DNA from 4 places in the Clostridium sp. 'White wine YQ' genome. Region 2 is predicted to be linked to each of the others. Evidence: riboswitches for the same ligand, from Rfam matches in the RefSeq annotation. Region 2 holds a riboswitch; each other region holds the start of a gene.

What was found. A riboswitch is a leader RNA that binds a small molecule or an ion and turns the genes downstream of it on or off. The one in region 2 is predicted to bind lysine.
Region 1: it holds a riboswitch for lysine, as region 2 does, so the genes downstream of both, PTZ02_RS03780 (transporter substrate-binding domain-containing protein) here and lysA (diaminopimelate decarboxylase) in region 2, are expected to answer to the same signal.
Region 3: it holds a riboswitch for lysine, as region 2 does, so the genes downstream of both, PTZ02_RS15520 (amino acid permease) here and lysA (diaminopimelate decarboxylase) in region 2, are expected to answer to the same signal.
Region 4: it holds a riboswitch for lysine, as region 2 does, so the genes downstream of both, dapA (4-hydroxy-tetrahydrodipicolinate synthase) here and lysA (diaminopimelate decarboxylase) in region 2, are expected to answer to the same signal.

What each region holds. Positions count from the first base shown of each region.
Region 1 is NZ_JAQYUU010000001.1:776,159-781,567, reverse strand. Features, by position in the region: gene PTZ02_RS03800 (hypothetical protein) at 1-275, shown strand, start outside; gene PTZ02_RS03795 (DUF4489 domain-containing protein) at 365-886, opposite strand; gene PTZ02_RS03790 (amino acid ABC transporter ATP-binding protein) at 1,010-1,753, opposite strand; gene PTZ02_RS03785 (amino acid ABC transporter permease) at 1,771-2,553, opposite strand; gene PTZ02_RS03780 (transporter substrate-binding domain-containing protein) at 2,633-3,469, opposite strand; lysine riboswitch at 3,618-3,799, opposite strand; gene PTZ02_RS03775 (hypothetical protein) at 3,956-4,384, opposite strand; gene PTZ02_RS03770 (helix-turn-helix transcriptional regulator) at 4,381-4,584, opposite strand; gene PTZ02_RS03765 (bifunctional transcriptional activator/DNA repair enzyme AdaA) at 4,695-5,243, opposite strand; gene PTZ02_RS03760 (DNA alkylation repair protein) at 5,256-5,409, opposite strand, start outside.
Region 2 is NZ_JAQYUU010000001.1:2,450,947-2,456,355, forward strand. Features, by position in the region: gene ftsH (ATP-dependent zinc metalloprotease FtsH) at 1-287, opposite strand, end outside; gene lepB (signal peptidase I) at 320-874, opposite strand; gene PTZ02_RS12130 (DUF3006 domain-containing protein) at 874-1,089, opposite strand; gene lysA (diaminopimelate decarboxylase) at 1,260-2,552, opposite strand; lysine riboswitch at 2,871-3,037, opposite strand; gene PTZ02_RS12140 (hydrolase) at 3,105-3,779, opposite strand; gene PTZ02_RS12145 (NAD(+) diphosphatase) at 3,970-4,464, opposite strand; gene sfsA (DNA/RNA nuclease SfsA) at 4,486-5,181, opposite strand.
Region 3 is NZ_JAQYUU010000005.1:280,586-285,994, reverse strand. Features, by position in the region: gene truA (tRNA pseudouridine(38-40) synthase TruA) at 1-648, shown strand, start outside; gene PTZ02_RS15525 (hypothetical protein) at 731-1,165, opposite strand; lysine riboswitch at 1,461-1,635, shown strand; gene PTZ02_RS15520 (amino acid permease) at 1,749-3,218, shown strand; gene PTZ02_RS15515 (sigma 54-interacting transcriptional regulator) at 3,455-5,409, shown strand, end outside.
Region 4 is NZ_JAQYUU010000001.1:288,314-293,722, forward strand. Features, by position in the region: gene PTZ02_RS01355 (hypothetical protein) at 97-606, shown strand; gene PTZ02_RS01360 (hypothetical protein) at 750-1,253, shown strand; gene dapF (diaminopimelate epimerase) at 1,349-2,215, shown strand; gene PTZ02_RS01370 (DUF3243 domain-containing protein) at 2,299-2,544, opposite strand; lysine riboswitch at 2,670-2,842, shown strand; gene dapA (4-hydroxy-tetrahydrodipicolinate synthase) at 2,922-3,791, shown strand; gene PTZ02_RS01380 (CAP domain-containing protein) at 3,907-4,641, shown strand; gene PTZ02_RS01385 (dihydrofolate reductase family protein) at 4,806-5,333, shown strand.

The DNA of each region.
Region 1 (5,409 bases), 1.7 Mb from region 2:
GAATTGAATTCTATAAAGATCCAGTTAAAAAGATAAAAGATATCAAAAATGGTAGATATGTCTTTTGGATAGAGGCTGATGAAACTAGACATTGCGTTATAAACAACTCGAATATGAGTAAAATTTTTAGAGTATATTATTATCATTATAAGAAACCTTCCTGTAATCCATCAGGAGGAATTCCACAACTGGAAGCGGAGTTAACCTGCAAAGATAATGTCATTTGGGTATTTAAACTCACCAAGAAAGATCATAAATTTGTTGAAAAGTGTTAATAAGAAAAACTTGTAAAAAGAATTAGCAATGCATGAAGATAAATGCATAGAAGCTTTTTACAAGTTTTTATAATAATTTTTTTAAAATTTTAATAATGCGTTGACCCTGCTATAGCATTCATTGTTGAAGATTGAATTACAGCATTTGTAATGTTAAAATAATTAGTATTTACTCTTATGGAATAGGTGCTAGAGCTTCCACATAATAGTTCATCACAATACTCAATGCTAAAAGATTCATTTTTTTCTAATGTTATAAACACATATTGATCCTCTTCTGCTCCGCTAACAATTTGATCCATTAATATCTTATAGGGCCAAGATGCTAACTCTTTAACTTCTCCTCTAATATTAGTTCTAACTAGTGTAAAAATAAGATCCAGCTCCTCTAGTACTGTCACTGAATAACTCAATATACAACTAAAGTCAATCTTTACAATTGCTCTAGTTAATAAAGTTGTATCAATGCTTACACTAGCTAAAGTTGATCCATTTGTTGGCATATTAGACAAATCTACATATCCACCTTGTCCACATGCCAAAATAACTCCGGTTGGACATGGAGGCTTAATGGAGCACGCTCTCTCCTCATTACAATTATATTCCCTCATTAGTTAACACTCCCAATACTTAAATTCATAAAGCAACCAAACATCTTCACTACATACGATGTTACATTTATAAATTATTGTTCTACTTAGTACATAATACACAACTTTTAAATAATAGTTACTCTATTCGTAATTTCTTAGAGTTCTTTTTAAAAATTCCCTTGTACGTTCTTTTTTAGGATTTTTGAATATTTCTTTTGGATTTCCTTCTTCTGCAATTACACCTTTATCCATAAAGACTACTCTATCTGAAACCTCCTCTGCAAATCCCATTTCATGAGTTACTATAAGCATAGTAAGGCCCAATTCAGCAAGTTCCTTCATAACCTTTAACACTTCACCAACCATCTCAGGATCTAGCGCTGAAGTAGGTTCATCAAAAAGCATAACATCTGGTTCCATGGAAAGAGCTCTTGCTATAGCTACCCTTTGTTTTTGTCCTCCCGATAATTGCTTAGGTTTAGCGTTAATAAATTGCTCCATTCCTACAACTTTCAAATATTTTGCTGCAACTTTTTCTGCTTCCTCTCTTGTACGTTTTAACACTTTCATTTGTCCGACTGTGCAATTACGTAAAACATTATGATTGTTAAACAAATTAAATTGCTGAAACACCATTCCTAATTTGGTTCGATATCTATTTATGTTATGTTTATCATCTAATATATCCTCACCTTTATATATAATTTCTCCTCCACTGGGTCTCTCTAATAGATTTATACATCGTAAAAGAGTTGATTTTCCTGAACCGGAAGAGCCTATAATACATATTACTTCTCCCTTTTTCACTGAAAAGTCTATATCTTTCAGCACTTCATGTGTTCCAAAGGATTTGCTTAGATGTCTGATATCTATTACTTTTTCCATCAAATACTCTCCCTTCTTTAAAATCTATCATCATAATTATTCCTAGTTCTTTGAACTATATCTTCTGGAGTTTCTACTTGCATCTGATTTGCATACATTATATAGTTTTCTGGTCCGTCTAATTTTCTTTCTATAAAACGTAGTATTCTTGTTACTGTAAAAGTCATAACAAAATAGATAACGCAGGCAACGAAAAACGATTCAAAATATCTAAAGTTATTTCCTGCAATTGATTTGGTTTGAAAATATAGTTCTGTTACTGAAATAACATTAAGTACCGAGGTGTCCTTTATATTAATTACAAACTCATTTCCTGTAGCTGGTAAGATATTTCTAATTACTTGTGGTAAAATAACGTTTAACATTGTTTGTATATGATTCATTCCAATTGCATTAGCTGCCTCAAATTGCCCCTTATCAATTGAAACAATTCCTCCACGAACAATCTCAGACATATATGCACCTGTATTAATTGAAACTATAAAAATTGCTGCATAAAATCTATTCATATTTATCCCAAAAGCTAGTGCGGAACCATAGTATATTACCATAGCTTGCACAATCATTGGTGTCCCTCTAAAAAATTCAATATAAATTGAAAAGACGATATTAATCAATTTTAATAAGTACCTTTTTACGCCTTTTTGAGGCATTGGAATAGTACGAACAACTCCTACAAATAAACCTATAATTGAACCTAATATAGTTCCAATTACGGATATTAATAATGTAATTCCTGCACCGCGAATAAACATTGGCCCATTTTGAGATATAATTCTAATTATCCAATCCGAACTCATATTTTCTCCCCTTTCCATCTTAAACCTCTAAAACATTAAAAAACCGACTACATTAACTGCACTCGGTTTATAATAATTATTACTTTGCTGCAGGCTGATTTTTTATTGCAGTATCCATAATTTTTGTACGCTCATCTTCTGAGATACCTGATAAAACTTCATTTATCTTTGTAGTTAAATCACTTCCCTTAACTACCCCTACTGCAATTGCTGTATCATCATCCGATGTTTTAAATCCAGTTTTAAATTCTACCATCTTAAAATTGTTATTTGCTGTTTCAGCACTAACACCTTCAGGACGTTCAGATACATAACCATCAATCATTCCTGATTCAAGTGCAACTCTCATAGCTGGAAAGTTATCCATAGCTGGCTGTTTACTAACTCCTTGTATTTGATCGATTACAGTGTAATGAAATGTATTTAACTGTGCAGTAATTTTAGCACCTTTAAAATCTTGAATTGAGGTTGCACCATCATACTTTCCACCATTCTTTACAACCATAACCAAATTTGATTTATAATAATTATCTGAAAAATCAATTGTTTGCTTACGTTCTGCTGTTGGAGACATTCCTGCAATAATAGCATCAATTTTACCTGAAGTTAATGCTGGTACAAGACCATCCCATTCTGTTTTTACTATAACTAACTTTTTACCTAGCCCTTGAGCAATCTTTTTTGCTATTTCTATATCATAACCCCCAGCATATTCTGCACTGCCATCGATTTGAACTCCTCCGTTTGAATCATCCATTTGAGTCCAGTTAAATGGTGCATAGCCAGCTTCAAGTCCAACCTTAAATGTTTCTTCTTTGGAACTTGTTTCTTTTGTTTTGCTTGTCCCACACCCAGTAATACCTAATGCAGCTATACACAGTACTGCTGTCAATAGTACAGATAGTTTTTTCTTCATATATTCCCTTCCCCTTTCACTTCTTTTAATTTATCTTTATCTTTTAAATAGCTTCACTGCTACCTTTGTTTCTAATTAAGAATAAAAAAAGATCTGAGATGAACTCAGATCGCAATAAGCGTATTTGCCCTTAATCCCTCCCTTTCCCAAATGAGATAGCACAACTCAATAAACTGGGATGTTTATTGAGACAGTCCTGCAGCTCTTAACTGCAGACCCAGCAAATAATACTGAGAATATTATAAGCTTCGGCGATATTTCCTTCTTTTTAGTATCATGGCTTCTCAAACTTCTCTAAAAACTGTTAAGTATCGCGCCTCTACCTCACCTACATAAGTGAGGTTATATTAAATTATAGAATAAGTTTACCTTATGGATTCTTCTAAGTCAACCCATGTTTGTATATTTTTTACATTAATGTGTTTTGCCTAGAATTTAAAAGGTGGAGTTTTTACTCCACCAAGAATTTTATAATACAAACACAAATTACATTCTTTTTGAATAGTAATTTGAGAAACCTATAAATAATACTACTTCTACTAAAAGTAATGAGATAACTAGAAATATGATTAATTTATCTACATTCATAAACCCTAACGCTAAAACAAGTATGCAGATAATATAATTCATTATCTTGCTTGCCATATAACCTGATTTTTCTTTTATTATAATATTTCTCTCATCATTAACCTCAATATCCTTAAATTTTTTAACTTTTTCATCTTCTAATCGAGATGTTGTAAAATTTCCAATTAAATTTCCTATTCCTAGTACAAAAAATGCTGACCCAAATCCAAGACACATCCCTGAAATACTTTTCACATTTTCATCTGTTAGTATAAATTTGCCTAAAAGTAACATTGAAATGCCTAAAATCAATAATACTAAATCCAAAAGATTTCTTTTATTTTTCATTTCTCTTCCTCCTCATATATAAAAATATCTTCGATTTTCATTTCAAAATATCTTGCTATTTTAAAGGCTAGTACTATAGATGGATTATATCGTCCATTTTCTAATGAACCTATTGTTTGCCTTGAAACTTCTAATGCTTCTGCAAGTTCTTCTTGCTTAATTCCTCGTTCTTTTCTTATTTCTTCTAATCGATTTTCCAAAGATATACCTCCTCTGATGGAAAGTGTACTTTCCATATATATAATAGCATTATTTTTCCAGAATGTAAAGCTTACTTTCCATTAATTATCAAAAAAAATAAGTAGATTATTTATAATCTACTTCTATACTCACTTGGAGTCATTCCTATTTGTTTTTTAAAAAATCCATAAAAGTTTGAATTGCTTTCAAATCCACATAAAAATGCAATATTAATTACGGTATCGTCTGTATTCTCAAGTAATGCTAGTGCTTTCTCGATTCTAAGTGCATTTATATATTTTACTGGTGTAATACCAAATTTATCAGAAAAAACTTTAATCATATGATTCTGACTTACTCCTAAATCTTTTAATTTCTCTTCCAATTCTATATTACTTGAATAATATGAATCAAATAATTTTTTAATCCTAAATGCAAGTTCCTCAGTTGGATTAAAATTCAAAAGATCTGGCCTACATCTTTTACATGGACGAAAGTTCTTATTAATTGCCTCTTCAAAAGTATTAAAAAACATTACATTATCTCTTAATGGTTCCTTTGATTTACAAGAAGGCTTACAAACAATCCCTGTAGTTTTTACTCCATAATAAAATACTCCATCATAATTTTCATCATTATTAATTACTGCATTCCATTTTTCCTCTTCTTTTAATGACATTTACTCCTCCTATTATTTTCGTTTCATGTTTCTTATAATATCTTTTGTTTCCTTACTGACTTTTAAGGACTCTCTAATTTTTTGCAATGCCTTATTATATGTAAAATCATCAAGAGTATTGTTATTTAGATATTTCATTGTTTTTACTGGAAACTTAACATAACAC
Region 2 (5,409 bases):
TTTACACCTGCATCATCTAATTCCTTAACTAATGATGGATCATTAAGATTTACAGTATATATACTTTTTCCATAATCTTTATTTTCCTTAATAGGATATATGTTTATTACATTAGTATCTATTACAACTTCCTCAATCTGCTTATCTTTTAGCATAGTCTTGAATTCATTATATTTTAACTGTTTAGTCATGAAAAGTGACTTAGAATAATTGAATGTTACTAATATAGAAATTGCTATTAGTCCATATATAAGTAAATATTTTAATTTCTTATTATCTTTAAACATAAATGTTCTTCACCCCATTTTTCTGTAGTTAGTTATTTTACAAACCCAAATCTATTAAATGGATACACTCTTAATTGAGCTTTTCCCTTTATATCCTTGCCATCTATAAATGGATTATTCCAATATCTTGCATCTTCTGAATTTGCTCTGTTATCTCCTAAAAAGAAAAACTTTCCTTCAGGTACTTTAAACTCTCCATCGTATGAAGATGGATATTTTACATAATCCTCATTTATTTTTTCATTGTTAATATATACTTCTCCGCCCTTTATTTTTACAGTATCTCCAGGAATTCCGATTAACCTTTTTATAAGTGTATCTCCTAGTTCACTAGAATAAAATACAATTATATCACCATGTTTTAAATTCTCTGGTTTATATACTCTTGTTACAAATAACTGATCATTTACTTGCAATGTTGGTTTCATTGACTCCGAAGGTATATATATCTTAAATAGTAAAAACTTATTTATTATTACTGTTGCAATAATAGCCAATACTATTGGAAATATCCAATCATATATAAATCTTTTAAAACCACTTATACTTTTTTGTTCAACTTCTGAGTTATTAGTATTATCCTCCATTATTCCTCCCATATTCCGTCTACTAATTTATTTATTTCTTCTTCTCTCTGTTTTGTTAAAATCTCATCAACAACATAAGATCCATCCTTACTAATTATAACTTTTCCACTTGCAATTTCTCCAAGGATTAAAGAAATATCAATATCTTTAAGTTCTCCTTCATCATTTTCACAAACAGCAAAGTCTCCTTCAATTCTATCAATTATATATTTCAAAATATTCTCCTTCTATAAAGATATTATTAAATAGTATATCATATTTGTATTATTTATTTTAACCTTAATAAAATAAAAAATCTATAAAGAATTTATAAAATATTAACCTAACTATTCAATATAAAAAAATAAATAAGATTCAGCTACAAAATAACTGAATCTTATTTGTATTATATTTCATTTCTTAATATATCTTCATAACTTTCTCTTTTACATATAACCCTAGCTTTTCCTTCCCTAACCATAATAACTGCAGGTCTAGGAATTTTATTATAGTTGTTTGCCATAGAATAACCATATGCTCCAGTAGAAAATACTGCTAATATATCTCCACTCTCAACCTTGGGTATAGATATATCATTAATAAGTATATCTCCTGACTCGCAACACTTACCTGCAATTGTTACCTCTTCATATTGTTCTTCCCCTAGTCTGTTTACAACCAAACAATTATATTCGGCTCTATATAATGCAGGTCTTATATTATCAGTCATACCACCATCTACTGAAACGTATTTTCTTACTTCTGGAATATCTTTAATTGAACCTATAGTATATAAAGTTGTACCAGCATTTGCTATTATTGATCTTCCTGGTTCAATTGATAAAGTTGGCATCTCAATTCCAAGCTTCGTACATACATCTTCTGCCTTATCGAGTATCGCTTTACAATACTCCTTGGTTTCTCTAGGTTCATCTCCTTCATTATAATAAACCCCGAATCCTCCACCTAAATCTAACTCAGGTATTTTAATTCCTAGTTCTTTTTGAGCCTTAAATAATAAGTTCAACATTATTTCTGTTGCATCTTCATATGGTTCTATTTCAAATATTTGAGATCCAATATGACAATGAAGCCCACTTAATTCAATGTTTTTGTAAGAAGATGCTGCTTTAATAGCTTCAAAAATCAGATCTCCAACTGGAGCAAATCCAAATTTTGAGTCTATTTGGCCAGTTTTTATATACTCATGGGTATGCGCTTCTATTCCTGGTGTTATTCTTAGATATATCTTCTGAACAATTCCGTATTCTTTAGCAATAGAATCTAATATCTCTAGTTCATATAAATTATCTACTACAAATCTCCCAACTCCATTGCTTATACCCATTTTTATCTCATCTACAGTTTTATTATTTCCATGAAAATAAATTTTTTCAGCTGGATATTCAGCCTTAAGTGCAGTAAATAATTCTCCACCAGATACTACATCTAAATATAGGCCTTCATCTCTAATTATTCTACACATTTCTAATGTTAAAAAAGCTTTTCCAGCATAAGCAACTCTATTTCCTGTCTCCGAACACTGAAAACTTTTATAGTAATCTCTACAATTATTTCTTACTAGTTCCTCATCAACTACATAAACTGGTGTTCCATATTCTTTATCTAAAATACTAGCTTCAACTCCTCCAATATATAGCTGATTGTTCTCAATTTGTGCTGTACCAAATAATTTCATCTTTATTCCCCCTTGTTTATTTGCCCCATAAAAAAATCGTCAAGGCGATTATGAGCCGTCGATTTTTTTCTCGCATCTGCCTTTCCAAACGCATGTGAGGAAAATTTGGCAGGCGACTAATTCTATTTTTTATTCTTTAGGTAGGTTTAGTTAATCCTTAGATTATAATTCAAACTTATAGTGTTATCCACAACTTTAAAATATTATAGATTCCTAAAGAAAAATAAAAGTCACAGAAAAATCTGTGACGGGTAGAGTTCTTTTGTATAGGGTATTGTAATTATTACAATAAAATCATCGTAATTAATTGCAATTAGCCTACCTTGTAGCTCTCCACATATAGTGACAATCATGAATATTTTCTATTCATGACCAGAGATAACTTCTGCCGTTGCTATCTCTTCGGCTATTTCTCCTTTCCTTAAAGATCGTCACTTGCCAGTTCCTTTTAAGTACTAATAGTAAATAGCTCCTCTACCCTAGGTATATATTATATTGTATTCAACTTGATGTTAATATGATAACATACTCCTTTTAGTTGTCAATAAAAATTTAAGAATTCCTATATCTATCCATTAAGCTACTCATTATATCTGCTCCGAGAGGTGGTGTATAAGTTATTGCATTTGCCCCAGCTCTTATTGTTTCTTCAACACTTTCTTCAGTTGGTCCTCCCGTTGCGATTACTGGGAATTCAGGAAATTGACTCCTAATTTTTCTTACAATTGTAGCTGTATCCTTACCACCTGAAACATTTAATATAGTTGCTCCTGATTCTATTCGCTCTTCTATATTCTCATTTTCAGATACAATTGTCACAATAATAGGTATATCAATAGTTTTTCTTATCTTACTTATTATCTCGTTTGATGTTGGGGCATTTAGTACTACTCCCATAGCACCTTTAAATTCAGCATCTAATGCTAAGTTAATAACTCTTTTCCCTTGAGTTATACCTCCGCCAACTCCACAAAATACAGGTACATCTGCTGCCATAACTAGAGCCTCAGTAATTACAGGTTGAGGTGTAAATGGGTACACTGCTATAATGGCATCCGCATTTGTATTTCTTATTATTGCAACATCTGTAGTAAATAATAATGATTTTATTCTCTTGCCAAATATCTTAATTCCGCTACAATTTCTAATAACTTGAGGCACCTCAATAACATGATTCCTTAAGGTTCCCTTAATCTCAGGTACAAACTTAGACTCTTTTTGTGACATACAATTACCTCCATGAAAATTTATTCTAAATATATTATAATACTAAAAATTTTAGTATAAAATATATTAACATTATCTTAAATAATTTGTAATATTTATCTTGATATCAAATATGAAACAAAAAAAGAGTTCCTACTTATTCAAGATACTCTTTTCAAATTATAAATACTAATATAAATGCAAATTAATATTAATAATTATATTTTTCTAGTATTTTTTTTACTACTTTTTTTCCTATAGCGTCTTCTTCCATCTGTGCCAATGCCTTTTCTAAAGGTATCCATTCTAAAGCTTCAACCTCAGATGATTTATTTATATCTCCACTCTTATATTTTGCCATAAAAGTTAACATTAATAGTTCTTTACCATATACAAAATCACTGCCTAAATATTCTATGTTCTCTATCTGTATCCCTGTTTCCTCCATAACTTCCCTTGCTACAGTTTGCTCTACAGTTTCATCTACTCCAACATATCCAGATACAAGCACTTTAGAATTTTTATATATATAACTTTGCTTCAATAATAAAATTTCTTTTTCCTTAATAACTGCTATTACGGCACAAGGCTTTGGTAAGTCAAAAAACAACGTATCATCGTGTTCGCAGAATGGTACTGCCCCTTCATCCCAACTATCTTTTAGTTCTAACTTTCTTCCACATAGTGGACAATATTTAAACTTCATTCTACCCACTCCCCAAACAACCTATAATTTTACTTCAATTTCCTTTAATATTTCAATTGATTTTTCTGTTACCTTACAAGAATATGCATAAATATCAACACCATTTTTATTTGCAAATTTTACTGCTTCTCCAAACTTAGAATCCATACTATAGTTTGGTGTAAAGCTCAGTATCTCCTCCATCTGAATCAAAAACATTATTCCAGCTCCGTTACCATTTTTCTTCGCTTCTATTAACTCTAAAACGTGTTTAGTTCCTCGCTCAGTCGGCGCATCTGGGAATGATGCTTTTCCATGGAGTTCAAGAGTAACTCCCTTTACCTCTAAATAATATACTTCACCTAAAGAATTTGTCAATCTAAAGTCAAACCTGCTACTTCCATAGAACTTTTCACTCTCTATAATCTCATAATTACTAAGCTCTTTAATAATTCTTTTTTGTAAGGCTTCTTTTACTACCTTATTAGGTATTTGAGAGTCTATATTTATTAGCTTACTTTCATCTTTGTACGCTGCAATTAAATCATATTTTGTCTTTCTACTTGGATTTAATTCTTCACGTAAAATAACTTTAGTATTAGGCTTTAATATTTCTCTGCACCTTCCAGTATTAGGAACATGTACTACTATCTCTTCTCCATTTAGCACTACTTTAGCATTAAATCTATTTGGCCTTTCTAAAAATACTCCCACTTCAATATTATTTTTAAATTCCATATTATCACCTTGATTTCATTTTGTGAATATCTTTCATCTGCTCTTATTTTATAATTTTCTTGTTTTTTTATCCACAATTATGTTTAATTAATTAACAGTTTATTAGTGTTTCCTTGTTGATTATTTAATTGTTATTCAAACTTCTAATGTTTATAATTCCTAAAGAGTAAAAAAATCGTCAAGGCGATTATGAGCCGTCGATTTTTTTCTCGCATCTGCCTTTCCAAA
Region 3 (5,409 bases), on a different contig from region 2:
AAAATTGAATCTGTTTTATCTAAAATGACAGGAGAGGAAATTCAAGTAATAGGTTGTGGAAGAACTGATTCAGGCGTACATGCGGAAAACTATGTAGCTAATTTCCGTACTAATAGTAATATGTCTATAGATGAAATGCTTGATTATTTATATGAATATTTGCCAGAAGATATAGTTGTTAGAAGTATGAAAGATACAACAGAAAGATTTCATGCAAGATATAATGTCAAATCAAAGACTTATGTATATAGAATATATAATGATAGGTTTAGAAATGTATTTAATAGAAAATATGCATATCATTCAAATGAAAAATTAAATTTAGATGATATGAAAAAAGCATCAGAAGTTTTAATTGGGACTCACGATTTTCAAAGCTTTACAAGTTTAAAATCCAATTCTAAATCAACAGTAAGAACTATTAATTATATTAATATAACTGAAAATGATGGAATGATTGAAGTAGAGGTAAATGGCAATGGTTTCTTATGGAATATGGTAAGAATCATTGTAGGAACCCTATTAGAAGTTGGGGTGGGAAAGCTTAACGATAAGGATGTAGAAAGAATATTAGATGAGAAGAAAAGAGCTGAAGCCGGACCTATAGCTCAAGCTAAAGGATTGTGCTTAAAAAATGTTCAATATTAAAGAATAAATTAAGTTATCTATAAAAACCATAAAAGGCTAATTAAAATCTTTCAAACAGATTTTAATTAGCCTTTTAAATACATTATTTACGTGGACTTAATTGAGTTAAGGTCTTACTTAATTTTTTGAAATTATCATAAGAGTCCATATATCTTGCTCTAACTATAAAAGTTTTATTTTTTTTATATCTAATTTTTATTTTATCTTTGTCAGTAGCTATTTCTTTAATCTCATTTACAGTAAATTGTTTTTTTGAAATACCTATAGTATTTATTGTTATATTTGAATCCTCGATAATAACAAATTCACAGCTTTTTCTTATAAGAACTCCTGAAGAACTTAAGATTCCAGGAAGAAAAATAGCATAAGTGACTAAAAGATAAAAAATAAAAAAACTGCTTTTTGATTGTAGATAAAATATGATACTAAGCACTGTAAGTGCAATCAAACCAGAACCCAAAATTATAGAATTTTTAGTTAATAAGCCTTTATTATAATAAAAACTAGATTTTCTCATATAATTCTCCCCTTTTATTTTAGAATATGTAAATATACTGTGTAACTCATTATATATAATGTAGCATTAATGGCAGGTATAGTAAATATTAAAAATATACAAAATAAATAACAATTTTCATGAATTTTAATATTTATCTATAAAGATTCAAAACCTTGAAAGTTGGCGAAAAGAATAGTAAATGAAAGATAAAGATAGAATTTTTATAAAATCTAAGAAATTAATGAATTGTAAAAATTACTATTGACCAATCACAATGTCGAAGTATATAATAAGTTGGAAGTTAAAACAATATAGTCTAGATAGAGGCGCAAAGTTTAAGAGTAAAATTGCTGAGGTAAGCACAATGAAGCAATTCTAAAGGAAACTTTGCCGAAGTGTACAATCAATGCTTTAAGATTGTAATGCTGGGCTTGCATAAAATATGTGCAAGACTGTCACAAATTATTTTGTGGAGAGCTATCACTGATGCGTGTTTAATATATTTTCGTATTTACCTTTATGTATGAATATATTGATGCCCTGAGTGAATGCTCAGGGTTTTTTTAATTTTTAAAAGAAAATTATTTTTAAGGAGGACAAAATGAGTAACTCAAATTCTCAAATAGAGGGAAATAATCAAGAACTTAAAAGAAGTTTAAAGGCAAGACATTTAAATATGATAGCCTTAGGTGGTTCAATTGGAACTGGTATATTCGTTGCATTAGGAGCAACAATTAATCAAGCTGGACCTGGTGGAGCATTAGTAGCTTATGGATGCATCGCAGTTATGGTATACTTCCTAATAACAAGTTTAGGAGAAATGGCAACATTCATGCCTGTATCAGGATCATTTAGTGTATATGCAACTAAATTTGTTGATCCAGCATTAGGCTTTGCTCTTGGTTGGAATTATTGGTATAACTGGGCAATAACAGTAGCAGCAGAATTAGTTGCCGGATCGTTATTAATGAAGTTTTGGTTTCCAAATGTACCAGCAGTATTATGGAGTGCAATATTCTTAGTTATAATAGTTGCATTAAACATATTATCAGCAAAGTCTTATGGAGAATCTGAATTCTGGTTTGCTGGAATTAAGGTAGTTACTGTAATAGTATTTTTAGTTATAGGAGTTGCAACTATCTTAGGAATTCTTGGAGGAAATGCGGTTGGATTCAAGAATTTCACTGTTGATGGAGCACCATTTGTTGGCGGATTTAAATCAATATTTATGATATTCTTAATAGCTGGTTTTTCATTCCAAGGAACTGAACTTATAGGGGTAGCAGCAGGAGAAAGTGAAAATCCAGAAAAAACTATTCCGAAAGCTATTAATTCTGTATTTTGGAGAATATTAATATTTTATATAGGTACAATCTTTGTAGTTGGAGCAATTATTCCTTATACTCAAGCTGGAGTTGAAACAAGCCCATTTACACTAATATTTGAAAAAGCAGGAATCGCAGCAGCAGCATCATTAATGAATGCAGTCATATTAACTTCTGTACTTTCTTGTGGAAATTCAGGTATGTATGCATCTAGCAGAATGCTATTTGCTATGGCTAAAGAAGGCATGGCACCTAAGTGGTTAGGTAAAGTTAATTCAAAAGGTGTTCCTATAAATGCAGTGCTTTTAACAACTTTAGTAGCAGCTGCTTGTTTCTTAACTGGTATATATGCTGAAAGTACAGTATATGTATGGTTAGTTGCAGCATCAGGTTTAGCAGGCTTTGTAGCTTGGCTTGGTATAGCACTTTGTCATTTCCGTTTTAGAAGAGCATATGTTGCACAGAAGCAAGACATGAGTAAATTAAAATATAAAGCAAAGTTATTCCCAATAGGACCAATACTAGCACTAGCTTTATGTAGCATTGTTGTTTTAGGACAAGGAGTTAGCTATATTGAAGCTGAAAATATTGATTGGGGTGGACTAATTTCTTCATATATAGGTCTTCCTTTATTCTTAGGAATTTGGATTATTTATAAATTAAAATATAAAACAAAGGTAGTTAAGTTAGAGGATGTAGAGTTCGAAAATGTTGAACCACAAGAATTAGAAGAGTCAGTTGGATAAACTACTATAACATTAGATTAGAACAATACGTAATAAATAATAAGTAAACATAAAAAACAATAGATTTTTAGGGATGGACGTCTTAGTACGCAATATGCATACTGAGACGTCTTAATTTATTTTAAGATATAATCATGTTTAAACATAAGTTGTGTAAATGTTTAAATATGTTATATAATTTTTCTATTAGTAATATTTTTGAGAAAAATTCATTCATAGTAAGGGTGTATCATTTTATGAAAAGGATAGATAAGGTATATAAAACTTTATATGAGCTTTGTTTAAGGCAATATAAAAGTGGAGGAAATATAACAGGAATATCAGCCATAGAGCTTTCTAAAACTTTAGAGATACAAAGAACAAATGCATCAAGTGACCTTAATAAACTATATAGTCATGGAAGAGTAGAGAAAATTGAAGGAAAGCCTGTATTGTACAAGGTGTTAGATGAATCAATCTCTAAATATAGTAAAACAAGTGTAGATGTATTTGAAAATGTATTAGGGACGGGCATTTCTCTTAGAAACTCAATATTGCAAGCTAAATCAGCGATAGTGTATCCACCGGATGGGCTTCATACTATTTTGTTTGGAGAAACTGGGACAGGTAAATCTATGTTTGCAGAAACAATGTTTAAGTATGCTAAAGAAATAGGAAAGTTCAAGGATGATAGTCCCTTTGTAACATTTAACTGTGCAGATTATTCTAATAATCCACAGCTATTAATGGCTCAACTGTTTGGCGTTAAAAAAGGATCATATACTGGTGCAGATAAAGACAAGGACGGACTTATTGAAAAAGCTAATGGAGGGATTTTATTTTTAGATGAAGTACATAGACTCCCACCTGAAGGACAGGAAATGCTTTTCTATATAATTGATAAAGGTGTATATAGGAAGCTCGGAGAAACACAATTTGAAAACAACATAAAGGTTTTAATTATATGTGCAACAACAGAGAATACACAATCAGGGTTGTTAAAAACTTTTACTAGAAGAATTCCTATGACAATAAAGTTGCCGTCACTTAGAGAAAGAAGTCTAGAAGAACGATATGATTTGATAAAAACCTTTTTGAAGAATGAAGCTAAATGCATAAAAACAGATATTACTGTAACATCTAACACCCTTAAGGCATTATTATTATATGATTGTCCTAATAATATAGGGCAACTAAAAAGTGATATAAAACTATGTTGCGCAAAAGCTTTTTTAAATAATATGCTAAATCGTGAAGAATCCTTATATATAAACAGTCAAGATCTTCCGGACTATATAATTAAAGGCGCTTTAAAATATAAAAATAATAAAGAAGAAGTAGATAAGTTTTTAAATGAAGATGCATTAAAGTTTACATCCAGTGGAATAAATACATGGGAAACAGAAGAAAAATCAAATTATAATTTTTATGATGCTCTTGAAGAAAAGAAAAAGGTTTTAGAAGCTAAGGGAATGAATGAAAAAGATATTAAGCTTATCATGAGTTTAGATATGGATAGATACCTAAAGAAGTATATTTTAACTATAGGAAATGATAATTTAGAAGAATTATATAAAGTAGTAGATAAAAAGGTAGTAAGTATTATTGATAGGTTTCTAAAAGAGGCGGGGAGGAAACTAAATAGAAAGTTTAATAATAAAATATTATACGGACTATCTATGCACATTGTTAGTACAATTGAGAGAATTAAGACAGGAAGGAATATGGAGAATCATCAATTAGAGGACATAAAATATAATTATAAGAAAGAATTCCAAATAGCAAATGTTCTTAAAGAGAGCATTGAATGTTATTTTAATGTAATACTATCAGAGGATGAAGTTGGCTTCATCACAATGTTTCTATGCATGGATAATAACGAAGTTGTTAAAGAAGAAAAAGTGGGTGTTGTAGTGGCTATGCATGGAGAATCAGCAGCTACATCAATTGTAGATGTAGCTAATAGATTGCTTGGAGAAAATCATGCGATAGGGTATAACATGCCTCTTGATCAAAAGCCAGAAGTTGCTTTAGAAAATTTAATGGATATTATAAGAAACTCTAATAAAGGTAATGGAGTGATACTGCTAGTTGATATGGGCTCACTAGTTTTTTTTGGAGATATGATTAGTGAAAAAACAAAAATTCCTATAAAGAGCGTAGATATGGTATCAACATTAATAGTTTTAGAGGCAACAAGAAAAGCCTTGTT
Region 4 (5,409 bases), 2.2 Mb from region 2:
ATAAAATCTTATTAGTATTTACATATTTCGAATTATGTAAAGTGATATAATTTAATAAATAGATAATTTTACTTATATTAAGGCGAGGTGATTGTATTGGATGTTAACAGTGTTATGAACAATTATACCATGTCCTCCTTATGGAAAAGTATTAATCCAAATTCAAATACTGTATCAGCTACAGTTCCATTAATTGAAAATGTTGATTCAAGTGTTAATAATAACTATCTAAAAAATAATTATTTCGGTGGAACAACAGATTCGGAATTGACGAGTATTTATAAGCAAGTTGAACCTGATTATGGTATTCCTTTGGTATATAGTAAATCGGGTGATTTAAGTATTCCAAATGATGTGGCACCAAATACAAATGGTGTATCCATAGAAGATTCAAATATACTAGCTCTTCTTCAAAGCAATTCATCTAATGGAGATCCTATAGATACAAATATTTTGGGACAATATGAATCAATAGAAAATGGTACATATAAAAATTCTGTTTCAAGTATACTAAATACAAACCCTTATGATATGTATAGCAGTGTGGATACCCTTACTTCAGGAACATCAGATAATTCAGGCAACTACATAAATTCTAACGTATAACATATTTCAATAAGTAACTAAGATATAAGAAAGATTTTCTCGTATTTTAGTTACTTTTTTCTTAATTATGTCAAAAATAAATGAATGTATAAATTATCATGATATAATACATAGGTATATTAAAATAAATGGAGGCAATAACAATGGGATTAAGCGCTGATAATATTATAATAGCCTTGGTAGCTATCGTATTTTTATTTTTGGCAATAAAATTTATAAGAGGAGTAATAAAAGGAATTATAGTAGTATTATTGATATTAACCTTAGGTGTAAGTGCTTATAATATTTTTATTACAAAAAAATCTATAGGCTACGAAGTAAACAGATATAAGACAGATTATTTATATTTTAAGAGCATTAGCTCAATTTCCTCTCATGCAATAGAAAATATAGATGCTATTAAAGAAGGAAAAAACATTAAAGAAAATACTGATGAACTTATAATACTTAAAAATCATGCAGAGACATTAGAACATAGTAGTGAAATAAATGGAATACATAATAACTATATTAGGGGACTAGATACGGTGATTGTTGCAGCAAAAGGATATAAAACTGCTAATGAAGCTAAAGAGCAAGCAGATAAGTTACAAGAGGCTTCAAACTCACTGAATATAAGTTTGAAGGATATATTAAGTGGACAATAGAAACGTTGAAGAAGTTAAAATTATGGAAATGACAGTTTTATTAATTTTTGAAATTTGATATAATTTTAATAATATTTAAGAAAAGGAAGATGAAGATGAAAGATAATTTTTTTGTTAAAACTCATGGCTTGGGGAATGAATACATAGTTTTAGAAGAAGATAGAATTGATTTCACTCTTATTGATAGGGCTATTAAAAGAATTTGTAATGTTAATTTTGGTATAGGTTCTGATGGAATTTTACTTAAAGTAAAATCAGAAAAAGCTGATTTTGGATTAAGAATATATAATCCAGATGGCTCAGAAGCTGAAAAAAGTGGCAATGGTTTAAGAATATTTTGCAAGTATATTTATGATTATGGTTTTACTAATAATGAAGTTTTCACAGTTGAGACAAAAGGTGGAATAGTTAAGGCTAATATTGTTGAAACATCTAATTCAAAGGCCAAATTAATTACAGTTGATATGGGAAAAGCAATTTTTAAAGCAAGTGATATTCCTACAAACTTTAAAAGTGAAGAAGTTATAGGTGAAAAAATCACACTTAATAATAAGGAATTTGAAATAAATTGTGTTTCCTTAGGAAATCCACATTGTGTAATAATAAAAGAGGAGTTAGACATTGATGAAATAAAAACCTTTGGGCCATTAATTGAGAATTACAAGGAGTTTCCAAATAGAATTAATACTCAATTTGCAAAAGTGATTTCTAAGGATGAGGCTCAAATACTAATATGGGAAAGAGGAGCTGGATTTACGCTAGCTTCAGGAAGTTCTTCTTGTGCAGTTGCCTCTGTTTTAAGAAAAAGAGGATTAATTAATGATAAAGTTAAAATAAAGATGCTAGGTGGAGAACTAATTATTGAAATTGATGACAACTGGAATGTAAGAATGACAGGGGAAGTTAGAGAAATCGCAAAAGGAAATTTAAGTTCAGAACTTGTTGAAGATTTAAATAAATAATATATATTTAAAGCATTATGTAAGTAGTGGGAAAGAACTATAAAAATAGTCTTTCCCATTTTTTGTATAAGAAGATTGATTACTTATTTATCAGAAATTTTTACAACAAGTTTAGCTAATGTATTTCTATCATTTTCATCAGCTGCATCCCACAATTCTTTAAGAAGCCTTTCCTCATGATTTCGTGGATCTACGTTATTTGAAAGAAATGTACCTACCTTTTCAGCAACTCCAGTAATAGTTTTATCAGAAAGTCCTACAGTTTCGCCAGCATCAATAGCTTTACCTAAGGTAGCTTTCCAAGAATCCCAGTCTTTTAATGTATCCATGTTATAAAACCTCCCTAAACTATTATTTACTCTATTATTATTTATAATTTTCAAATAAACTATGTAAAAATAAACCCTTGATAAATGTTAAATATAAAGGTATAATTAACAAAAAAGTTAATATTTTTTGAGATAGAGGCGCGATGTTTAAAAGTACCATTACTGAGGTAAGCACATAGATGTTTTGGAAAAGGAACCATCGCCGAAGTGTATAGCTGATGCTTTAAGGCTATATTGCTGGTTTTGTATAAAATATATGCAAGACTGTCACAAGTTTTTGTGGAGTGCTATACATGGAAATTTATTCGATTAAATAAATTAAGAATAATTTAACCTTGGTATTCTCCAAGGTTTTTTTTAATTTTAGGAGGTATATTATGTCAGTTCAAGGAGTTTTTGTCCCATTAATAACGCCATTTAAAAATGATGAATTAGATTTAGTATCATATAAGAAAATGGTAGAGTATTATCTAGCTAAAGGTGTTAGTGGTTTTATGCCATTAGGAACAACTGGAGAAAGTCCAACTATTGAGGATAAGGAATATGAAACTATAGTAGAAAAAACAATGGAATATGTTAATAATGCAGTTCCAGTATATTTTGGTTTAGGTGGAAACAATACTAAAAAGGTTAAGGAAAAATTAAAGATAGTTGAAAAATATAATGTAGATGGTATATTATCAGTTTCACCATATTATTCAAGACCTGATCAAAGGGGAATATATGAACATTTTAAGAGTATTTCTGAAGCAACTGATTTAGATATAATTTTATATAATATTCCATATAGAACTGGTAGAAATATTGAGAATAGTACTATTTATAAATTAGCTGAATTAAAAAATATTGTAGGAATAAAAGATGCATCAGGAGATATAAAGCAAACTACAGATCTTCTTATTAATCCGCCAAAGGATTTTTCAATTTTGACAGGTGAAGACAGCTTTTTCTATACTACACTAACCCTTGGAGGACATGGTGGAATATTGGCTTCATCTCATCTTCATACAGAAAGCTTTATAGAGGTATATAATAAGGTTAAAGAAAATAACCATGAAGAAGCTTTAAGAATATGGAAAGAACTATATCAATTTGTTCCTATGCTATTTGCGGAACCTAATCCAGCACCACTTAAATATATTTTAAATAAGATAGGATTAATTGAATCCCCAGAACTAAGACTTCCACTCACTCAAATAAGCGATGAATTAAAAGAAAAATTAAACGAAATTTTAAAATTAAAATAAAAAATTAGGGAGATCAAAGAAAATAACTTTTTGCTCTCCTTTTTTTTACTCAATTACCTCTAAGTTATTATTTTATTATTCTTAAATTTGCTCAAAATAATCATGAGGTGATTATATGAAAAAGTTTATTTCAGTAATATTAAGTTTTTCAATTTTAAGTTTTACTGTAATAGGTTGTCAAAAAGGAACTTCTCCAATTAAACCACAAGTAGTTCCTAATCAATCTGGCGGAAATGATACAACAGGAGATACAACTGGTACAACAGGAGATCAAAATAATACAAATGGTACATTGAATCAGCCTAATACAAATCCAGGGGATGGAAATGTACAAAATACAAATCCTCCAAACTCAAATAATAATCCAAAACCTCCAACTAATAATAATATTCCTGAAGGAACTAATCCATCAGGAAACCCTAATACTCCTAACAGTGGAAACCCAGGTGTTACTACTGGAGATGTTGTAAATGATATATTAACAAATACAAATGCAGAAAGAACAAAACAAGGACTACAACCACTTAAGCTTAATGCAGGAGTATCAAAATTAGCAGCAATGAAAGCTAGAGATATGTATGATAAAAACTATTTTTCTCATACATCACCAACTTATGGAGATCCAGGACAAATGCTTACTAATAATGGATTTAAATATGCAACTATGGGTGAGAATATATACACATCTACAGGAATGACACCAAATGGTGCAAATACTGTAACTCAATGGATGAATTCTCCTGGACATAGAGCAAATATACTTAACAGTGCATTTAAAGAAATAGGAATAGGAATATATTATAGTAATGGTAGATACTATGCTACTCAAATGTTCTATACACCTCAATAGAAGAGGAAAAACTCGAAGTCTTCGAACTAACTGAGGTATTTAATAATATATTTTTAGCTAAAAGTAGAAAACAGATAGAAATATCTGTTTTTTACTTTTTATAAAACACATCAGGTAATTTGTGGTATAATCTTATAAATATTATTAACTAAGGAGGAAATTACATGAGTGACAGAAACGTAGTTTTATATATAGCAATGAGCTTAGATGGCTATATAGCAACAAAAGAAGATGATATTAGCTGGCTATCACAGGTTGAAGTGGATGGAGAAGACTATGGATATGCAAAGTTTATAGACAGAATAGATACTGTAATAATGGGCAGAAAGACTTATGATAAAGTATGTTCTTTTGGAATTGAGTTTCCTCATAAAGATAAAAAATGCTATATAATTTCTAGAAAGAAAAAAGAATCTAATGGGGTTGAATACTATTCTGGAGATATAAAGAAGCTTATAGAAGAATTGAAAAATAAAGATGGAAAGGATATTTTTGTTGACGGAGGAGCTGAAGTAGTAAATGAAATTCTTAGGGAAAATCTTTTTGATGAATATATAATATCTATAATTCCAATATTATTGGGAGATGGAAAGAGGCTATTTCAAGATGGGCGTCCTACTAAGGAAGTTCTATATGTAGGAAGTAAGTCTTATTTTTCTGGGCTAGTACAAGTACATTATAAAAATAAGTAAAATAAAAATAACCTAAGGTTATCTTTTAGGTTATTTCTCTAGTCAACGGTTTCTAAACATTCATTTATAAGTTCAG